One region of the Actinoplanes awajinensis subsp. mycoplanecinus genome, then DNA from elsewhere that is predicted to be linked to it. Evidence: riboswitches for the same ligand, from Rfam matches in the RefSeq annotation. Region 1 holds a riboswitch; the other holds the start of a gene.
The links. A riboswitch is a leader RNA that binds a small molecule or an ion and turns the genes downstream of it on or off. The one in region 1 is predicted to bind glycine.

Region 1 (16,217 bases):
CCGGTCTCCTTCATGGTCTTGATGACCTTGTCGAGCGAGACGTGGTGCCGGCCGTCGCCGCGCAGTGCCAGCTTCGCCGCGGTCACCGCCTTGACCGCCGCCATCCCGTTGCGTTCGATGCACGGGATCTGCACCAGCCCGCCGATCGGGTCGCAGGTCAGCCCCAGGTTGTGCTCCATGCCGATCTCGGCGGCGTTCTCCACCTGCTCCGGCGTGCCACCGAGCACCTCGGCGAGCCCGCCGGCCGCCATCGCGCACGCCGACCCGACCTCGCCCTGGCAGCCGACCTCGGCGCCGGAGATCGAGGCGTTCTCCTTGAAGAGCAGCCCGATCGCCCCGGCCGTCAGCAGGAAGCGGACCACCCCGTCCGGCGACGCCCCCGGCACGAACCCGAGGTAGTAGGTGAGCACCGACGGGATGATCCCCGCGGCGCCGTTGGTGGGCGCGGTCACCACACGACCGCCGGCCGCGTTCTGCTCGTTGACCGCCATCGCGTAGGCGGTGAGCCACTCCATCGCGTGCACCGCGGGATCACCGGCCACCCGCAGCTGGCGGGCGGTGGCGGCGGCCCGGCGGCGCACCTTCAGCCCGCCCGGGAGCACCCCCTCGGCGTCCAGACCGGCGGTGACGCACTCCTGCATGACGTCCCAGATCCCGAGCAGCCCGGCCCGCACCTCCGCCTCGGGACGCCACACGGTCTCGTTGGCCAGCATCAGCCGGGAGATCGAGAGCCCGGTCGACCGGGTCAGTGCCAGCAGCTCCGCCCCCGACGTGAAGGGGTAGGGCTGCGGCGTCTCGTCCGTACGCACGTGGAAGCCACCCTGACCCACGATGAACCCGCCGCCGACCGAGAAGTAGCTCTTGCGCAGCAGTTCGGTGCCGTCGGCGCCGAGCGCCGTGAAGGTCATCCCGTTGGGGTGCTCGGGCAGCGATCGGCGCCGGTGCAGCACCACCTCGACGGCGACGCTGCGCCCGGTGGGCAGGGTGATCCGCCCGTCGGCCGGCGGGTCGAGCGTGGTGTCGACCGTCTCCGGGTCCTCGCCCATCAGCCCGAGCAGCACCGCCCGCGGCGTGCCGTGGCCGTGCCCGGTGGCACCCAGCGAGCCGAAGAGCTCGGCCCGGATGCTCACCACGCCCTCGTCACAGAGGCGGGTGAACATCCGCGCCGCCCGCATCGGGCCGACGGTGTGCGAGCTGGACGGCCCGATGCCGATCGAGAACAGGTCGAAGACGGAGACGGCCATGTCGTCAGTCCCTCAGGTCGCGCGGTCGGATGGTCAGGATCATGCGCTGTCCCCGGCGATCAAGGCGGCGTAACCGGCCTCGTCGAGGGTCTCCGGCCCGCCGGTGACCCGCAGTTTGTAGAGCCATCCGGCGCCGAACGGATCGCTGTTGATCAGGGCCGGGTCGTCGACCACGGCCTGGTTGACCTCGACGATCTCGCCGTCCGCGGGTGCGTAGATCTCGCTCACCGACTTGGTCGACTCGATCTCGCCGGACGGGTCGCCGGCCGTGACGGTCGTGCCCGGTTCGGGCAGCTCGACGAAGACGACGTCACCGAGCGCGTCCGCGGCGTAGGCGGTGATGCCGACCGTCGCGACCGGGTCCTCGGTCAGCCATTCGTGGTCTTTGGTGTAACGCAACGGATGCCTCTATCGCTTGTAGAAGGGGAGCGGGACGATGTCGGCTTCCTCGCGGGTGCCACGCACATCGACCAGGAGTTTCGTCAGGTTGAGGTTTTTCGCCACGTAGGCCATCGCGATCGGGTGCCCGAGCGTCGGCGACGGCGCGCCGCTGGTCACCTCGCCGACCTTGGCGCCGGTCGCCGGGTCGAGCACGGCGTGCCCGGCGCGCGGCGAACGGCGGCCCTTGGTGACCAGGCCGACCAGCACCGACTCGGGTTCGACCGCGCGCAGCGCCTCGGCGCCGACGAAGTCGCGCTTGTCCAGCGCCACCACCCGGCCCAGCCCGGCGTGCATCGGCGTGGTGCGCACGGTCAGCTCGTGGCCGTAAAGCGGCATGCCGGCTTCCAGGCGCAGCGTGTCCCGGCAGGCCAGCCCGGCCGGGGCGGCACCGGCGGCGGCCGCCCAGTCCCAGATCGCCTCGGCGTCGGCGTTCTCGCAGTAGATCTCGAAGCCGTCCTCGCCGGTGTACCCGGTCCTGGCCAGCAGCACGTCCCGGCCGGCCAGCCGCTCCGGCTTGATCGCGTAATAACGCAGGTCGGGGTGCTCGCCGACGATCGAGACGGCCTGCGGGCCCTGCACCGCGATCAGCGCCCGGTCGGCGGCGGTGATCGTCACCGGGTAGCCCCCGGAGTACTCCCCGAGCATGGCAAGCACGACCGGCGTGTTCGCGGCGTTCGCCACGACCAGGAAGTGCTGCTCGGCGAGCCGGTAGACGACCAGGTCGTCGAGGACGCCGCCGGTGGTGTGGCACAGCATGGTGTATTTGGCGCGGCCGACCGGCACCGCGGAGAGCCGCCCGACCAGGGCGTAGTCCAGGAACGCGGCGGCCTCGGGGCCGGTGACGTCGATCTGGCCCATGTGTCCCAGGTCGAACAGTCCGGCGGCTTTGCGGACCGAGTGGTGTTCGGCGACGTCACTGCCGTAACGCAGCGGCATCTCCCAGCCGGCGAAGCTGGTCAGGTTGGCGCCGAGGCGCCGGTGGACGTCGTGCAGCGCGGTGCGTCTCAACAGGGAGGCTCCTTGGTCGTCGGGCCTCCCTCGCTCTGTCACGGATGCCTGAGAGGTTCACCGCCCGGCGTCGGGCGGCTTGCACCTTGGGCGCAGCGCCCTGGGAGGGCGCTGACTTTCCAGAGTCGCCTGACCGTTGCGGTACGTGGGCCTGAGAGATTCTGAGGGAGAAGTTGCTCCTTCGGCGACCCGCCCGGTTTCGGCGAGTGCTCTCCCGCAGCGGTTGTCGCGGCGAAAATCTTCACTTGTGGCTCGGAAGCTATCAGGCCCAGCCAGCCTCATCAAGATCGACTGCCCGCAGTGCCCGTCTGTTCCCCCAGAGTTCTACCCGCCTCCCCCACCTCTAACCCACGGCGGCCACCGCTTCACCGCTAGCCGGCGCTTTCTTTCTCGCCCGCCTCGGCCAGGCGAGAAAGGGCCGGCAACGCCTGAACGATCGCCGCGCTGTCATCCGCGTCCAACTGCTCGAAGAGCCGGTCGAACGTCGCGGCATAGTGCGCGTAGGTCCGGGCCAGCAGATCCCGCCCGCCCTGGGTCACCTCGACCAGCACCCCGCGCCCGTCGTTCGGATCCGGCACCCGTCGGACCAGGGCGGACTTCTCCAACCGGCCGACCAGCTGGGTCATCCCCGGCTGCGACGCCCGGGTCAGCCGGGCCAGATCGGTCACCCGCCCCGGCCCCTCGTCGACGAGCCGGCGCAGCACCGCGAGCGCGATCGAGCTCGGGTTGTCCGGCCCTTCCAGCTGGCGCAGATAGCGAACCAGTTGCGCGAGCACCGGCAGCAACTGTGACCCACGACTTTCCCCGGCCACCATGTCCATAACCTCATTACGCATTCAGTGTCGAGCCACGGCGGCCCCACCCGCCACCGACCCCGCTGCGCGGAGGCGATCCCGGTCCACCATTGTTCCCACAGCCCCACCCGGTCTCAGCAGTCGCCTTCACCCCCGGGCCGATGCCCGGTCTTCACCGTCCCGGGCGACGATGTGGCGCCTCCCGAGGAAGTAACCTGGACGCGAACCGTTCAGCAATCCGGGAGGTGGCCGCGGTGAGCGCTGCCCCGTCCGGCCCGGGCCGGCCCCGGGATCCCGAGGTCGACCGCCGGATCACCCAGGCCGCTCTGGACGTGTTCGGCGAGGCCGGCTGGGCCGGTTTCGCGATGGAGACCGTCGCCCGCCGCGCCGGGATCGGCAAGGCCACCCTCTACTTGCGCTGGAGCAGCAAGGAACTCCTGCTCACCGACGCGCTGACGGCCGGGCTCCCGCGGGTCTCCGACGTCGACACCGGCACCCTGCACGGTGACCTGGTCGAGCTGGCCACCCAGATCCTCACCCTCTACATCGGCCCGGGCAGCCGCGCCGCCCTCCGCCTGAACCTCGAGGCGGCCACCATCCCCGGCATCGCCGAGCACTACGCCCGGATCCGCTCCTCGCAGATCTCGGCCGCCCGCGACATCGTCCGCCGCGGCGTCACCCGCGGCGAACTCCCCGACTCGGTCCCGATAACGCTCCTCGTCGACACCCTCACCGGCGGCGCCATGATGCACGCCCTCACCACCCCACCCGACGAGCGAGCCACCCGCCTCAAGGCCGCACCCCACCACGCCCAGCAGCTGGTCACCTTCCTGCTCCACTCGGTCAGCTGACCCCAGCCGGCTGGCACCCACGGCTCCCTCGCGGCTCTCGAGACGACCGTCAGCGCCAGCCGGGGCCGTGACCAGGGCCGGACCGCGGCGCGGGCCGGCGTTCCGGCTGGTTCACGGGGGTGTCTCCGGGTCCCTGACACACCCCCGTGAACCAGCAGGCCGGATCGAGCTGGACGTCAGGGGTCCCTCCGAGCTCGGGAGGCACCCCTGAGGACCAGCCGGGAGAGGCGGGAGGCGCGCAGCGGTCCGGGCCCCGCTGCGGGCATCGCGCCGGGTGACTCGCACGGGGGTTCAGGCGGGCCAGTGGTAGGTGCCTTCGGTCAGCTCCACGGGGGGATGACCGGTCAGGGAGAGGATGCCGGTTACTCCGGGTGGGAGGGTTGTGGTGACCTCCAGGGCGCCATCCGTAAGGGTCCAGGACACCGCGATCCGGCCGTGGCGGGTGTCCAGGGAGGAGCGGCACCAGGTCAGAGCGCCGCCGGGGCGCGGCGCGATCGACACTCGCGCATATCCCGGGGAAAGAGGAGCGATACCCCCGACGGTACGGTGCATCCAGTCCGCCACCGCCCCGAGTGCGTAGTGGTTGAAACTGGTCATCTCCCCCGGGTTGACCGAGCCGTCGGGCAGCATCGAGTCCCATCGTTCCCAGATCGTGGTCGCCCCCATCGTGACCGGGTAGAGCCACGACGGGCACGAACGCTCCGTCAGCAGCCGGTACGCGTCCTCCAGGTGACCGGTCCTGGTCAGCGCCTCGGTGATGTACGGCGTCCCCGCGAACCCGGTCGACACCCGGTACCCACTCGCGGCCACGAGCGCCGCCAGCCGCTGCCCGGCGGAATCCGCAGCGGCAGTGGAGAGCAGCCCGAACACGATCGCCAACGTGTACACCGTCGTGCAGTCGGAGCGGATCGTGCCGTCCGCCGCGACATACTCCGCGTTGAACGCCGCCCGGGTCCGCGCGGCCAGCGCACCGAACTCCGCGGCGTCCTCCGCAAAGCCCAGCAACGCGGCCGTCGCCGCCACCGTCGTGAGCGACCGGTAGTAGGCCGCCGTCGCCACCACCCCCGGATCGGCCTTGGCCTTGGCCGGCGCGTCCGGCGGCGCGTCCGGGTCGAGCCAGTCCCCGAACTGGAACGACCCGTCCCACACTCCGGACGGCGACAGCAGAGTACGCACCCGCCGCACGTGCGCGGCCATCGATGGATACTGCCGTTCCAGCAGGTCACGAGACCCATACGCCTCCCACAGCGTCCACGGCACCCACACTGCGGCGTCCGACCAGAACGCGGTGCTGTCCGGGTCGGGGAACTCCGGCGGGTGCGGCTGGAACTTCAGGATGTCCGGGATCACGAACGGGACGAGCCCGTCGGCGGCCTGCTGCTCGGCGGCCAGGTCGGCGAGCCAGTCGGCCAGGAACGCCTCGACGTCGAACAGGTACGCCGCCGACGGGGCGAAAACGGCCAGGTCACCGGTCCAGCCGAGCCGCTCGTTGCGTTGCGGGCAGTCGGTGGGCAGGTCCAGGAAGTTGCCCTTGGTGCTCCACACCACGTTGCGGTGCAGCTGGTTGAGCAACTCGTCGGAGCAGGCGAACTCGCCGGTGCGCCGCAGTTGCGAGTGCACGACGACGGCTTCCAGCTGATCGGCTTCGGCCAGCGACAGACCGGTGGCCTCCACGTACCGGAAGCCGTGGAACGTCATGGTCGGCTCGAAGAAGTCCACGCCGCCGCTGCGGATGAACCGGTCGGTGGCCTGGGCGTCGCGCAGCGGCCGCACGCCGAGCTCGCCGTCCTCGAGGACCTCGGCGTGCCGCAGCCGGACCTCCGAGCCGGCCGGTCCGGTGGTGGTGAACCGCACCCAGCCGACAAGGTTCTGCCCGAAATCGATCAGGATCCGCCCGGTGGGCGACTCCCAGACCTTGCTGGGCGCGACGAGATCCTGCCGGGTCACTGCCGGTCCGATGTACGGCGTGAGCCGCCCCCGATCGAAGTCCAGCACCCGCACCGGCAGCGACCACCCGGGCGCGGCCGTACGGCGGCGCGCGTCGATGGTCTGCCCGTCGTACAGATCATCGGCGATGACGTCGGACCCGCCGGCGGTCCAGCTCTCGTCGGTGACCACCACCTGCCGGTGCCCGTCCGCGAAGCGGATCTCGAGGTCGGCGATCACCCCGAGCCGGTCCCCGTAGAACGCCCGGCCGCCCATGAAGCCCAGCCGCCCGCGGTACCACCCGTTGCCGACCTGCACGGTCAGCACGGAACCGGCCGTGAGCAGCCCGGTCACGTCGTGGCTCAGATAGCGGAGCCGGTGCTCGTAGGAACTCCAGCCCGGGCTGAGCACGTCGGCGCCGACCGGCTGCCCGTCGATCCGGGCCTCGTGCACGCCCAGGCTGCTGATCCGCAGTGTCGCCGCGACGACGTCGCCGTGGCCGGTGTCGAGGTCGATCTCGGTCCGAAAGCACGGGGCACTGCCCAGCTCGGTGGCTGGCGTGATCATCCGCGCGGTCGAGTCGTGCATCATGAAACCTTTCATTGATGGGACCGAGCTAGCCCTTGACCGAGCCGGAGACCATCCCCGAGACGATCTGCCGCTGGAAGATCGCGAACAGGATCAGCGGCGGGATCGTCACCAGCAGGACGTCCATGAACAGCAGGTTGTAGGCGTTGTTGTACTGGCCCTGGAACGTGAAGAGGGTGAGCTGCACGGTGGCGTTCTCGTCGCCGGGCAGGAAGTACAGCGGGCTGGCGAAGTCGTTCCAGATGAACACCGACTGCACCACCACGACGGTCACGATGATCGGCCGCAGCAGCGGGAACACCACCCGGAAGAACAGGCTCACCGGCCCGGCCCCGTCGATGGTCGCCGCCTCGTCCAGCTCGCGCGGGACGCTGGCGATGAACGCCTGGAACAGCAGCACGCAGAACGCCATCGCGTAGGCGATCTCGACCAGGATCAGCCCCGGCATGGTCTTGAACAGCTGGGTCTTCTGCAGCACCCAGATGGTCGGCACCACGGCCGGCGGGATGACCAGCCCGGACAGTACGATCAGGTTGAGCGCGCCGGTCCAGCGCGACTTGCGCCGCTGCAGCACGAACGCGGCCATCGCGGCCAGGACGACCACCACGGCGACGCTGACCACGGTCAGGATGGTGCTGTTGATGAACGCGATGATCAGCAGGTAGTCGCGGGCCTCGATCACGGCCTGCAGGTTCTGCACGAACGCCCACTGGGTGGGCCAGGAGAAGTCCAGCAGCGCCGAGGCCGACTGGGTCTTCGCGGCGGTCAGCAGGATGAACGCGAACGGCACCAGGAACACCACGGCGAACAGCGTGATCGCCAGGCCACTGAGCGCGATCCGGGAACGATTCACGACTCCTCCCTGCGGTTGAAGAACCAGAACAGCGGCAGGACGATCAGGATGACCAGCAGGAACAGCACCACGTTGCCGGCCGTGGACAGCCCGTAGAAGCCGGCCTGGTACTGCTTGTAGACCACCGAGGCCATCACGTCGGACGTGAAGCCCGGACCACCCTTGGTCATCGCCCAGATCAGGTCGAACTTCCGCAGCCCGCCGATCAGCGACAGGATGATCACTGAGATGGTGGCCGGTTTGGCGAGCGGCAGCGTGACGTGCCGGAACCGGTGCCAGGCGCTGGCTCCGTCCATCTTGGCCGCTTCGAAGTACTCGCCGGGGATGGTCAGGATGCCGGCCATGTAGATCACGGTGGCCAGCCCGACGCCCTGCCAGACGTCGACGAGCGCGACCGACAGCAGCGCCCAGCTCGGGTCGACGAGCCAGGCCGGCCCGTCGATGCCGATCACGGCGAGCGCCTGGTTGATCAGCCCCTTGGTCGGGTGCATGAGCACCTGGAAGGTCAGGCCGACCCCGATCGTGCTGACCAGTACCGGGAAGAACGCCACCGAGCGCATGAAGCCGCGCCCGATGATCGGCCCGGTCAGCAGGATGGCCAGCGCCATCCCGAGGACCACCTTCAACCCCGAGGTGACCAGGGCGTAGATCAGGGTGTGCGTCAGCCCGGAGGCCAGCGCCGGTTCCCGGAAGAACTGGACGTAGTTGTCCAGGCCGATGAACTCCTGGTCGAACAGGGTCCACCGGGTCAGGCTGAAGTAGAACGCCATCACCGACGGGACCAGGAAGAACACCGTGAAGATGAGCCCGCCGGGGATCAGGAACCAGTACGGGTACGTACTCCGCCGGCCAGCCGTCGCGGTCGCCATCACCAGCCCTTGAGGCCGAGCTGCTGGGCCTGCTTCTTGACGTCCTCGTCGTACAGTTTCGCGCCGGCCTCGGCGGACCGGATCCCGGACCCGACCTCGACGGTGATCTGCTCCAGCGCCGGGCCCTTGATCGGTGAGAGGAATTCGAGCGCGGGACTGGCGGCGCCCGCGTCGACGTACGCACTCAGGTCCTTGACCGCGGGAGCGACGTCGTCGGGCAGCTTGCAGGTCTTGACCGCGAACGGACCGCCCACCGGGGTGGCGGCGGCCTCGGCCGCGCAGCCGTCCGGGGAGGCCAGGAACGCCTGGAACTTCTTGGCCGCCGCGAGCTTGTCGCCCTCGGTGCTCTTCGGGATGTAGATGCCGGACGGCTCCCAGAGCGTCACGCCGTTCTTGGCCGCGTCGGTGCCGGGCATCGCGAAGAAGCCCACGTCACCGACCTTGCCGGGCGCCGCCGTCTCGATCGCGGTGACCCCGAAGGTGATCATCGGGTAGTGCCCGGCCTTGCCGGTGGCGACTGCGGCCAGGCCCTCGTTGTACTTGGCCGAGGCGTAGTCGGCGTTCCAGTACCCGGCCTTCTTCAGCTCCTCGAGGCGCTGGAAGCCGGCCAGCGCTTGCGGCGTGGTGGCGAACTTGGCCTGGTTGTTCGTGTACTTGTCGGCGAAGCCGGGATCGGCGGCGGCCACGTTGTGGTAGTCGGCGAGCACCAGCACCTGCGAGGTCCACGACTCGCTGTAGGTCTGCTCGACCGGGGTGACCCCCTCGGCCTTGAGCTTGGCGTTGTTGGCCATGAAGTCGGCCCAGGTCTTGGGCACCTGCAGGCCGAGCTTGGCGTAGAGCGGCTTGTTGTAGAAGATCCCGCCGCCGGTGATGTTCTGCCACGGCGAGCCGTAGACCTCGTTGTTCGCCGAGACGACCTGCTTGAACGTGGGGTCGAGGTCGCCGACCCAGGACTCGCCGGTGATCGGGGTGAGGTTCGCCTGCGGCGCGATGGCCTGGAACAGCGAGCCGGAGTTGTATTCGAAGACGTCGGCCATGTCCCCGGTGGCCAGGCGGGTCTTGACGAGGTTGTCGCCCTCGCTGCCCTGCGGCCGGGTGTCCAGCTTGACGGTGATGTCGGTGTTCCTGGCGGCGAAGGCGGCGATGACCCCTTCGGCCACCTTCACGTTCGCCGGGTCGTTGTTGGTCAGGAAGGTGATCGAGGTCTTGCCGGACCCGTCGTCGTCGTTCGACCCGAGCGAGCCGGCGCTGCAGGCCGACAGGGTGAGCACGCCCGCGAGCAGGACCGCGGCACTGTATCTCATCGGTGAACCTCCGGTTTCGCGCATGTTTGTAGATCGGTCTCCGCGTGTAACTGGCGTCACAGTAGACCGATCTACGCATGGCACACAAGGGCGATTTCGAAACGTTTCAAAAGATGCGGAGCGGTCTACAGTTGCGGCTATGTCGATCACGAAGGGCCGCTCGGTCACGATCAGCGACGTAGCTCGGACCGCGGGCGTCTCCCGGGCCGCGGTGTCCAAGGTGATCCGCAATGCGTACGGCGTGAGCCCCGCCATGCGCGAACGTGTCGAAGCCGCCATCGGCGAGCTCGGCTACCGCCCCAGTGTCGCCGCGCGGGCCCTGCGCGGCTCCAGCTATCGCCTCGGGCTCGAGATACCGCACGTCAGCGCCCGGTTCATGACGCAGATCATGGAGGGCGCCAAGCAGGCCGTCGCCGGCACCCCGTACCAATTGGTCCTCGCCCCGGCGCACGGCCCGGAGTACGACACCCTGGAGTCCCTGGCCGACGGCCTCGTCGACGGCATCATCGCGATCTCCCCGCTGGTCGACCCGGCCTGGCTGGAGGACCTGGGTCGCCGGATCCCGGTGGTGATGCTCGGCCGCCACGACCACCCGACCGGCTACGACACGGTGGTCGGCGACGACATCGGCGGCACCCGCGCGATCATGACGCACCTGTTCGAACTCGGTCACCGCCGGATCGCCCACCTGACCGAGCCGGAGGCCGTCACCCGGCCCGGCTGCGGCACCCCGCACGCGGTCCGCCTGGAGACCTACCGCACCGTGATGACCGAGGCCGGTCTCGCCGACCTGATCCAGGTCGCCCGCCGCGAGGACGTACCGGACCTGGCCCGCGCTGCCACCGCCGAACTGCTGGCCAGCCCGGAACCCCCGACCGCGATCGTCGCGGGCCACGACGACATCGCGATGGGCGTGCTCGCCGAGATCGCCGCCACCGGCCGGCACGGCGAGATCGCGGTGACCGGTTATGACAACACCGACCTGGCCGCGCACCCCTTGATCGACCTCACCTCGGTCGACCAGCAGGGCATGGAGATGGGCGCCCAGGCCGCGACGATGCTGCTCGAACGCCTGCAGGGCCGCACCGAGCCGCGCCGCTACCGTGCCACCGCCACCCTGCGGATCCGCGGCTCGTCGGTCCGGTCACCCGGGTAGCGCGGCCACCACGGTTTCCGCGCCCGCCGCCGCCGCGGCCTGCCGCAGGGTGCGCCCCTGCGGATCGCGCAGCAACGGATCACAACCGGCCGCCAGGTCCGCCAGGACGGTCGCGCTGTCGCCGTGGACTAGGCGGGCGAAGAAATGCCGCCGCCACTTGCGGATCTCTTTGGGCATCGGTTTCTTTCCGGTACGGAACGCGGCCAGCGCCGCCGCACACCCGGAGCTGCGTCCCCCGAGCACGGCGAGCATGGTCTCCCGCCGCACCTCGGCCTCGTCGTGGTCCGGCAGTCGCAGGCTCGCCCCGGCGATCTCGACGAGGTGCCAGTCCGCGCCGCACCGGACCCGGATCGCCGCGGACGAGTTGTGCCCGACCGGCCGCCACCGCTGCACCCGCCCGGGGAACAGCGCCGCGTGCACCAGCGGATGCAGCTCGTCGCGGCTCAGCGCGCCCCAGCGCAGCAGCGCCACGTCCAGCGGCGCCGCGAGGCCGAGCCCGTAAGGACTGGGCGGGCCACCCCGGCGCCGCCGCCGGTTCCAGATGCCGACCACCGGCGTCCCTTCCTCGGACACCCGCAGCTCCAGCCCGCCGGCGACGAGCGTCGGGAACACCGTCGCCAGCTCGCCGTACCGGCCGGCCAGCCGGCGCGTCTCGGCGGCCAGCAACGGGAGCCGGTCCTGCTCGGCGGTGAGCAGCCGCGAGTACCACTCCGACCGGTATCGGTCATCGGTGTCGAGCCCGGCCGACCGGTACAGCTCCTCCATCCCCTCCTCCATCCCCTCCGGCGCGATGGGGCGGAGAAGCCGCTCGAACTCGGCGGCACGATCCGGCGCCGGGTCCGCAGTCCCTCGCAGGTCCGCCGGGGTCAGGGTTTCTTCCTGGTCCGGCACCGGGTCCGCCGGGGTCGACGTTCCTTGGGGGTACGCCGTTCCGTCCGCGAAGTGCCACGCCACCCGCTCCGCCGAAGCCCCGTACGCCCAGCGCCGGTCGGCCACCTCGCTCGCGTGCCACGTCCAGGGCGGCAGGTCCAGCCAGTCGCGGTCGAGCTCCGCCAGGCAGCTGACCGTGAGCTCCAGCCGCTGCGACGCGGTCACGGTCGCCGGGGTGGTCAGCAGCAGCACCGGGGTGCGGGGTTCCACGGTGGCCCGCCGGGACAGCACCACGGACAGCGCCGGCCGCACCGCGTGGTTGCCGGCCCGGGGCAGGTGCCGGCGCAACAGGTCAGGCGCCAGACCGGCGAGATCCGCGTCGAGGAAGGCCGCGTCGCTCGGGTCGATCCGGACGTCCACCCCGGCGGCCGCGCAGGCGCCCCGCCAGTCCCCGGCGAGCCGGGCCGCCGTCGCAGCCGCCACCATCCCGGACGGCGCCGCGTAGGCGAGTTCGCGCGCGTACCGTTCCCGGTCCCGCCGCCGTTGCAGATCCACCGCTACCTTTTCCCGATCGTGCTGAGGGCGGCGGACCGGCGTCCTTCTTCCTCAGCAGGAAGATCTGTGCTGCGGCCCGCCACCCGCAGAGTGTATTCAGCCGCCGATCTGGCCGGACACGTCGATGGCGATAGCGTCGAGCTGGGCGCGGGTGAGCACCGGGACCGAGGCGACCGGCGGGCTGCCGTCGCCGCCGAAGTAGTTCACCGCCTGCAGCCGCATGGCGTACCTGCCACCGCGCAGCAGCACGTCGGCACCGTAGAAGTTCCAGCCGTTGCCCGGTTGCTCCCGCCAGTGCACCAATGCCAGACCGATGTCCGTACGGGTCACCGCGCAGTCCGGAATCGTCCTGTCGCACTCGGCGAGCGGTGAGCAGGACTCCCCCGCCGCGCAGGTGGCGGGGCGGATCGACAGGTAGAAGCCGCCCTTACGGCCACCGGCGGTGAGCCCGGACCGGGCCTCGAACGACACCGGATCCCGGTTGAGCCACATGGCCGGGTGCCCGTCCGGTGTCCGCTTCTCCCCCGGCGAGTCCGGCATGTAGATCCATCTCGTGCCGGGCGCGTGCTCGGCGGTCGCCTTCTCCAGCGCGACCCGCAGTCGGGACAGCGTGCGCTGCTGCCCGGCCGCGGTGCCGGCCTCCACCGCGAACGCGCTGACCGCGGTGTGCCGCACCCCGGACGGCGTGACCGGCGTGGCCACGGGCGGGGCGGCCGGCTGCGGGGTGACCGGTCGCGGCGGGCCGCCGGTCAGACTCACTCCGACCAGCGCCGCCAGGACGACGGCCACCCCGGCCGACCCGGTCGCCGCCAGCCGCTGAAACCGGCGCCGGCGCCGCACCCGGGTGATCACGGTGTCGATGTCGACCGTCGACGGCGGTGCGGCCCCGATGAGCCGATCAAGCATCTCCTGGGTCATTTTCGGCTCTCCGTCGTGTAGGACAGCGTGCGCAGCAACTCCAGCGCCCGCTTCGATTGACTCTTGACCGTGCCCGGCGAGATGCCGAGCAGCTCTGCGGTCTCCTCGACCGACCGATCGAAGTAGAAGCGCAGGACGATCACCGCCCGTTGCCGCCGCCCGAGATGCCCGAGCAGGGTGTCCAGCTGATCCCGGTCACCGGCCCGATCCGGCGGTGTCCACCCGTGCTCCGGCAGCACCTCGGCCGGTTGCTCGCGCCGCCACGGCCGGCGCCGTTCGTCGATCCAGGACGTGGTCAGCACGCGTTGGGCGTACGCATCAGGGTTGTCCGCCGCAGCGACCGTGCGCCAATGCGCATACAGCTTGCCGACGACGGTCCCGACCAGGTCATCGGCCAGATGCCAGTCTCGGCACAGCAGGTAGGCGGCCCGCCGCCAGCGCTCCATCCGTGCCCCGACGAACGCCCGGAAATCGTCCTCCTCGGACCTGTCCAACGATGCCCTCCCCCTCGCGCTCCTGCCGGCACGACAGACACGCGCCCCTGCCGGCACGACGAACACGCGCTCCTGCTGGCACGACGGAGCACGGCTACCGCAGGGTTGCATCCGCGATCGTCATCGCGATGTTCTCAGTCCGGGCGGCTGATGACGGCGGCGCGCCCAGATGCAGAGCGGGCTGTGGAACCCCGCACCACGTCCTGGTCACCGAGCCGGCCTCGACTCACCAGATGATCGGCGGCGGTGACGGCTCGGAGAACCCGCCGAGCTGGCAGATGACGAATTTCTCCACCGGGTCGAGGGACGGCTGCGCGAGGTCGAAGCGCCGGGGGCGGCGGGCGCACGCTCACTTCCGTGCCGACCGGCACGTAGATGAGCTGGTGCGGCGAGTAGCTCATGAACGTCGGCTTGTTCTCCCGCAGGTCCCCGAAGAGCAGCAGCCGGCCGTCCTCCGGCAGCGGCAGACCGATCGCGTCCCGCGGGATAGCCGCCAGGTCCACCGAGACCAGCAGTGGCAGCCCCGGCGGCCACGCCTGCACCGGCAGCAGCGGGCGCCCACCGGCCGTGCCGACCACCGGCGCACCCTCCGGCGCCTGTTCCGGCAGGTAGAGCAGCGCACAGGGCAGGGCGAACTCCGCGATCCAGCGCTCGATCTCCGCCTCGGGCACCCCACTCCCGCGCGCCTCGGCCCGGAACGCCGCCAGACTGTCCACCTTCGCCATGCCCGCCAGTGTCCTGACCGATATCGACAGACGATTGACGGCGGACGAACCCGCCGCCGTGAAGGCGGTCCTGGGGTTCGGGCATTCATGGTTGTCCGATCCACACGGAGCCTGGGAGGCCCGCCTCGTGAACCATCTGTGACCGCCCTCGACGCCCACCGGCTGCGGCACGACCCGGTCAGCAGCGACCCGGACGTCACCACCCTGCTCGGCTCGCGGGCCGACCCCGACCTGTTCGCGGTGCTGTTCGACAGGTACTTCGCCGAGCTGCGGCACTACGCGGCCAGCCGGCTCGGCGGCGAGCGCGGCGACGACCTGGCCGCCGAGACGTTCCTGGTCGCGTTCCGCACCCGCGACCGGTTCCGCACCGACGGGCCGGGTGGCGGCAACGTCCGCGCCTGGCTCTACGGCATCGCCACCAACCTGATCCACCGCCAGCGCCGCGACGAGCAGCGCCGGTATCGCGCGCTGGCCCGGGCCGGCGCCGTCGCCGACCGCGGAACGTCCGGTGACGACGCGACGGTCGCCCGGGTCACCGCCGGTGCGCTGCAACCGGCGCTGGCCCGGGCGCTGGCCGCCCTGCCCGCCCGGGACCGCGACGTGCTGCTGCTCACCGCGGTCGCCCAGCTCGACTACGCCGAGGTGTCGGCCGCGCTCGGTGTGCCGCCGGGCACTGTCGGATCCCGGCTCACCCGCGCCCGCCGTGCCGTCCGCGCGGCGTTCGGCGGCGACGACCCCACCCGCATCGACGAAGGGACATCATGATGCACACCGAAGACCATGTCATCCGTACGCTGCTCGCCGAGCCCTCGGCGGCCGCGCACACCACGGCGGCCGCCCGCCGGCAGCTCACCGACGCGATCGCGGGCCGGCGTCCGGCCCGGCGGCGTGCGCCCTCGTGGCGGGTGTCGCTGGCCGGTGGCGGCCTGGTCGCGGCGGCCGCCGGCGTCGCGCTGGTGATGGCGGCCGGCACCGGTGGCCCGGCCGGGCTCGGCGCGACCGGCAGCGGTGGCGCCCCCGGGGTGGCGGCGCCCCCGGCCGGCCCGCGCGCCGATGCCGGCGCGCCGCAACTGCTGCTGGCCGCGGCCGAGCGGGCCGAGGTCACGGCCGGCACCGGCCGGTACTGGCGGGTCGCCACGGTCACCGAGGGCGCGCTGTACCTGCCGGTGCACGTCAAGGGCGAGACGTTCTACGTCGCCGAGCGCCGGCTGACCGAGACCTGGACGCCGCGCGACCCCGGCGGGCAGGCCTGGGAGGGCCGGCAGTCGCTGGGCTTCCAGCCCCGCACCGTCGAAGACGAGGCGGCGTGGAAGCGCGCCGGTTCGCCCCGCACGTTCGACCTCGGCCCGGCCGACTCCCCGCGGGGCGGCCACGTCATCCGCCGGATGGGCCCGGGCAGGGCCGAACTGACCCGGTCCACCGGTGACAGCGACAACGCCGGGCTGGCCGCACTGCCGGCCGACCCGGCGAGGCTGCGCGCCGAGGTGGACACGCTGATCACCGAGCAGGGTGGTGAGCCCACCGATGCCGCGGTGTTCGCCCTGCTGGGCCACCTGCTGACCGAGGCGCCGGCGCAACCGGAGCTGCGCGCCGCCGCTTTCACCGTGCTGTCCACGCTGTC
Region 2 (4,660 bases), on a different contig from region 1:
CAGGACCTGCGCGGTGCAGATGTTGCTGGTCGCCTTCTCCCGGCGGATGTGCTGCTCACGGGTCTGCAGGGCGAGGCGGTAGGCGGGCGCGCCGTCGGCGTCCTTGCTGACACCGACCAGGCGCCCGGGCAGGCTGCGCTCCAGACCGCTGCGCACCGCCAGATAGCCGGCGTGCGGGCCGCCGAAGCCCAGGGGTACGCCGAAGCGCTGCGTCGTACCGGCCGCGATGTCCGCGCCGATCTCACCCGGTGCGCGCAGCAGAGTCAGCGCCAGCAGGTCGGCGGCGACCGTGACCAGGGCGCCCTTGGCGTGCGCCGCGGTGATCAGGTCGGCGTGGTCACGGACCGCGCCGGACGCGCCCGGGTACTGCAGGTGCAGCCCGAAATACTCCTCGGGCAGCGCGTCGCCGGCGTCCAGGTCGACGAGCGTGACCTCGATCCCGAGGGGCTCGGCCCGGGTACGCAGCACCGCCAGGGTCTGCGGGAAGGTATCGGCGTCCACGACGTACACCGGAGTCTTGACCTTGGAGGCGCGGCGGGCGAGCGTCATGGCCTCCGCGACCGCCGTGGCCTCGTCGAGCATCGACGCGTTCGCCGTGGTCAGCCCGGTCAGGTCGGTGACCATGGTCTGGAAGTTGAGCAGCGCCTCGAGCCGGCCCTGGCTGATCTCCGGCTGGTACGGCGTGTACGCGGTGTACCAGGCCGGGCTCTCCAGCACGTTCCGCTTGATCACGGCGGGGGTGTGCGTGCCGTAGTAGCCGAGGCCGATCATCGGGGTGGCCACCGTGTTGCGGCCGGCGATCGCGCGCAGCTCGGCGATCGTCTCCTCCTCGGAGGCGCCGGCCGGCAGGTCGAGCTCACCGTGGAACCGGATCGACTCGGGGATCGCGGCATCCATCAGGGCATCGAGTGATCCGTACCCGATGGCCTTGAGCATCTCCGCCTGCTCGTCGGCCTGCGGGCCGATGTGGCGGTGGGTGAACGACGACGTCATAGGGGCAGCTCCCGGGCGTTGAGAAGGTCGACACGCAACCTCCCCCTCTGTCATACCCAGCCCTTCACGTTCGAAAGACGGAGCACTTCAGAGTCGCCTGCCCACGCGGTCCTTTTGCCTGAAAGTTTCCGGGGAGGATTTGCCTCTTCGGCGCCGACGGACCCTGACAGAATCAGGACCCAGGTCTCTCCCGCGCGGGTGTAGCCGGCCTCACCAACCTACCAGCGGACATGACCATGATCGGCATGCCTAGGCTGGGGCTGTGACCTACACCCCTGCCGACGACCGCTACGAGTCGATGACGTACCGCCGCGCCGGGCGCAGCGGGCTCAAGCTACCCGCCATCTCCCTCGGCCTCTGGCACAACTTCGGCGACACCCGACCGGCCGACCGTCAGCGCGACATCGTGCGCCGCGCCTTCGACCTCGGGGTCACCCACTTCGACCTGGCCAACAACTACGGCCCGCCGCCGGGCAGCGCCGAGACCAACTTCGGCAGGATCCTCAACGGCGACCTCAAGCACCACCGCGACGAGCTGATCATCTCCAGCAAGGCCGGCTACACCATGTGGGACGGCCCGTACAGCGACTTCGGCTCCCGCAAGTACCTGATCAGCTCGGCGGACCAGTCGCTGAAGCGGCTCGGCGTCGAGTACGTCGACATCTTCTACCACCACCGGCCGGACCCGGAGACGCCGCTCGAGGAGACGATGAGCGCGCTCGACCAGATCGTCCGGTCCGGCAAGGCGCTCTACGTCGGCCTGAGCAACTACAAGGCCGAGCAGACCGCGCAGGCCGCCGCGATCCTGCGTGAGCTGGGCACGCCGCTGCTGATCCACCAGCCGTCGTACTCGATCCTGAACCGCTGGACCGAGCACGACAACCTGCTGGACACCCTGGAGGAGGCCGGCGCCGGAGCGATCGCGTTCAGCCCGCTGCAGCAGGGCCTGCTCACCGACCGGTACCTGGACGGCATCCCGGACGACTCGCGGATCCGCACCAGCGTGTTCCTCAACGAGAACGCCCTGGACGCGAAGACCATGGGCCGGCTGCACGCGCTGAACGACATCGCGAAGCGCCGCGGCCAGTCCCTGGCCCAGCTGGCCCTGGCCTGGGCGCTGCGCGACCCGCGGATGACCAGCCTGATCATCGGCGCGTCCAGCGTCGAACAGCTGGAGAACAACATCGCCGCGCTGGACAACCTCCCGCTGTCGCAGGAGGAGCTGGACGCCATCGACGCCACGGTCCTCGACCTGTAAACCCGTCGCTGCCCGGGCACGGGTTCAGTACCGTGCCCGGGCATGGACCTCGTCGAGAAGCACACGATCCTGGCGGTCGTCGTCGGGTCGCGCGCCTACGGCCTCGAAGGCCCGGGCAGCGACCACGACCGGCGCGGCGTCTACGCGGCGCCGACCCGGGACTTCTGGCGTCTCGACAAGCCGCCGACCCACCTGGACGGGCCCCGCGAGGAACAGTTCTCCTGGGAGGTCGAACGGTTCTGCACGCTCGCGCTGCAGGCCAACCCGACAGTGCTCGAAGTGCTCTGGTCGCCGCTGATCGAGCAGGTCACCGACGACGGGCGGGAACTGCTCGCGGCCCGCGGCGCGTTCCTGTCCCGGCGGGTCGCCGAGACGTACGGCAACTACGCGCGGGACCAGCTCGACCGGGTCGCGGCCCGGCGCGCCCGGACCGGGGAGATCAACCACAAGCAGGCCATGCACATGATCCGGCTGCTGACGGCCGGTGCGCACGTGCTGCGGACCGGGGAGATCCTGGTCGACGTGCGGCACCTGCGCGACCGGCTGCTGGCGGTCAAGCGTGGCGAGCTGAGCTGGGACGCGGTCGCCGCGTGGGCCGCGGAGCTGCTCGCCGACCTGTCGCGGGCCGCCGCCGACACCACGCTGCCCGAGCGGCCCGACCGGGAACGGGTCGACGCGCTGCTCACCGCCGTACGGGAAAGGAATCTGCCGTGACCCTCGACGTGCCGGAGTGGGCGGCGGACGCTGCCACCGACCTTCCCTATCCCCTGATCTTCTGCACCGTGAGCGGCGCGCACCTGTACGGCTTCGCCTCGATCGACTCGGACCTCGACCTGCGCGCCGCGCACCTGCTGCCGCTCGCCGAGGTCGTCGGGCTGCGAACCGGGCCGGAGACGCTGCAGCGCGGCGGGGTCCGCGACGGCGTCGAGCTGGACGTGGTCTCGCACGACCTGCTGAAGTTCGCGCGCCTGCTGAACAGCCGCAACGGCTACGTGCTGGAGCAGTTGCTGTCGCCGCTGGTGGTGGTGACGTCGCCGCTGCACGCCGCGTTGGTGGAGCTGGCGCCGGAGCTGATCACCCGGCATCACGCGCACCACTACCTGGGGTTCTCGCACAGCCAGGAGAAGCTGTACGCCAAGGGCGGGGAGTTGAAGCCGGCGTTGTACACGCTGCGGGTGCTGCTCACCGGCATCCACCTGATGCGGACCGGCTCGCTGGAGACCGACCTGCGGGTGCTCGGGGCGGACGTCGACTATGTGGCCGACCTGATCGCGGCGAAGCGGGAGGCCGAGCACGGGCCGTTCCCGGCCGGGGTGGCGGAGCGGCTGGCGGCGGACATCCCGCGGTTGCGGGCGGAGCTGGAGGCGGCCCGGGACGCGTCACCACTGCCGGACAAGCCGTCGGCGGAAGCGGTGACGGCCCTGCACGACCTGATCGTCCAGACCCGCCTGAGCTGATCCCGGCGCGGCGCGCGCGGGTCAGCTGGTTCTGACGGCCCTCATGACGGCTCGATAACGGCCCTCACCGCCAGCCGCGCGGCCCGCGGGCGGCCCGCGCGCTGCCCGCCCGCGGCCTGCGGACACCACCCGGGCGGTAGGTTCGCCTGCATGATCGTCGCGCGCTCGCTGCTCCTCTTCGTGCTTGCCGCGTTCGCCGAGATCGGTGGCGCGTGGCTGATCTGGCAGGGCTGGCGGGAGAACCGCGGCCTGTGGTGGGTCGCCGCCGGCGTCGTCGCGCTCGGCGCCTACGGGTTCGTCGCCACCCTGCAACCCGACGCGAACTTCGGCCGGATCCTGGCCGCCTACGGTGGCGTCTTCGTGGCCGGCTCGCTCGGCTGGGGCATGGTCGTCGACAAGTTCCGCCCCGACCGCTGGGACGTCGTCGGCGCCGCGATCTGCCTGATCGGCGTCGCCGTGATCATGTATGCCCCCCGGCACACGCCGTGATCCCCGCCAGGATCAGGTTGACGCCGTCCAGGTACTGCTGCCGGTCGTCGTGCTCGCGCAACTGACCCGCCACGCTCCGCAAGAACGGGTACTCCCCCGCGTCCAGCCCGGCCCACGCCGCCGCCTCCGCACCCAGGATCTCCCCCCGGTCGGCGCCCGGCTGGTGGGCGCGCGCGTTCGCCGCGTTCTGCGCGCCCACCCCGAGCACATAGTTGAGCAGCGCCGACGCCGACGTGAACTGCGCCGCGGCCGGCACCCCGAGCGCCTGCACCTGCTGGCCCAGCCGCTCGAAGAGCCGCCGCAACGCCGGCTGCGACGGCATGTGGGTCAGCTGCGTACCGACCCACGGATGCGCCTCGATCGCGTCGAAGACCCCGAGCGCCACCGCCCGGATCGCGTCCGGCGGCGTGGCGCCGGCGGCAGCCGCGGGCACTGTCCGGTTCAGCACAGCGTCGGTGGCGGC

Region 2: it holds a riboswitch for glycine, as region 1 does, so the genes downstream of both, gcvP (aminomethyl-transferring glycine dehydrogenase) here and gcvT (glycine cleavage system aminomethyltransferase GcvT) in region 1, are expected to answer to the same signal.

The regions. Positions count from the first base shown of each region.
Region 1 is NZ_LLZH01000156.1:97,425-113,641, forward strand. It holds gene ADL15_RS18670 (L-serine ammonia-lyase) at 1-1,244, opposite strand, end outside; gene gcvH (glycine cleavage system protein GcvH) at 1,284-1,643, opposite strand; gene gcvT (glycine cleavage system aminomethyltransferase GcvT) at 1,653-2,693, opposite strand; glycine riboswitch at 2,727-2,818, opposite strand; glycine riboswitch at 2,823-2,920, opposite strand; gene ADL15_RS18685 (MarR family winged helix-turn-helix transcriptional regulator) at 3,065-3,469, opposite strand; gene ADL15_RS18690 (TetR/AcrR family transcriptional regulator) at 3,742-4,338, shown strand; gene ADL15_RS18695 (alpha-L-rhamnosidase) at 4,630-6,855, opposite strand; gene ADL15_RS18700 (carbohydrate ABC transporter permease) at 6,881-7,705, opposite strand; gene ADL15_RS18705 (carbohydrate ABC transporter permease) at 7,702-8,574, opposite strand; gene ADL15_RS18710 (ABC transporter substrate-binding protein) at 8,574-9,878, opposite strand; gene ADL15_RS18715 (LacI family DNA-binding transcriptional regulator) at 10,018-11,034, shown strand; gene ADL15_RS18720 (hypothetical protein) at 11,023-12,459, opposite strand; gene ADL15_RS18725 (hypothetical protein) at 12,556-13,377, opposite strand; gene ADL15_RS18730 (SigE family RNA polymerase sigma factor) at 13,374-13,871, opposite strand; gene ADL15_RS18735 (YwqG family protein) at 14,006-14,596, opposite strand; gene ADL15_RS18740 (RNA polymerase sigma factor) at 14,735-15,361, shown strand; gene ADL15_RS18745 (CU044_5270 family protein) at 15,358-16,217, shown strand, end outside.
Region 2 is NZ_LLZH01000234.1:215,575-220,234, forward strand. It holds gene gcvP (aminomethyl-transferring glycine dehydrogenase) at 1-993, opposite strand, end outside; glycine riboswitch at 1,090-1,196, opposite strand; gene mgrA (L-glyceraldehyde 3-phosphate reductase) at 1,256-2,251, shown strand; gene ADL15_RS23945 (nucleotidyltransferase domain-containing protein) at 2,294-2,965, shown strand; gene ADL15_RS23950 (nucleotidyltransferase domain-containing protein) at 2,962-3,708, shown strand; gene ADL15_RS23955 (YnfA family protein) at 3,859-4,197, shown strand; gene ADL15_RS23960 (TetR/AcrR family transcriptional regulator) at 4,169-4,660, opposite strand, start outside.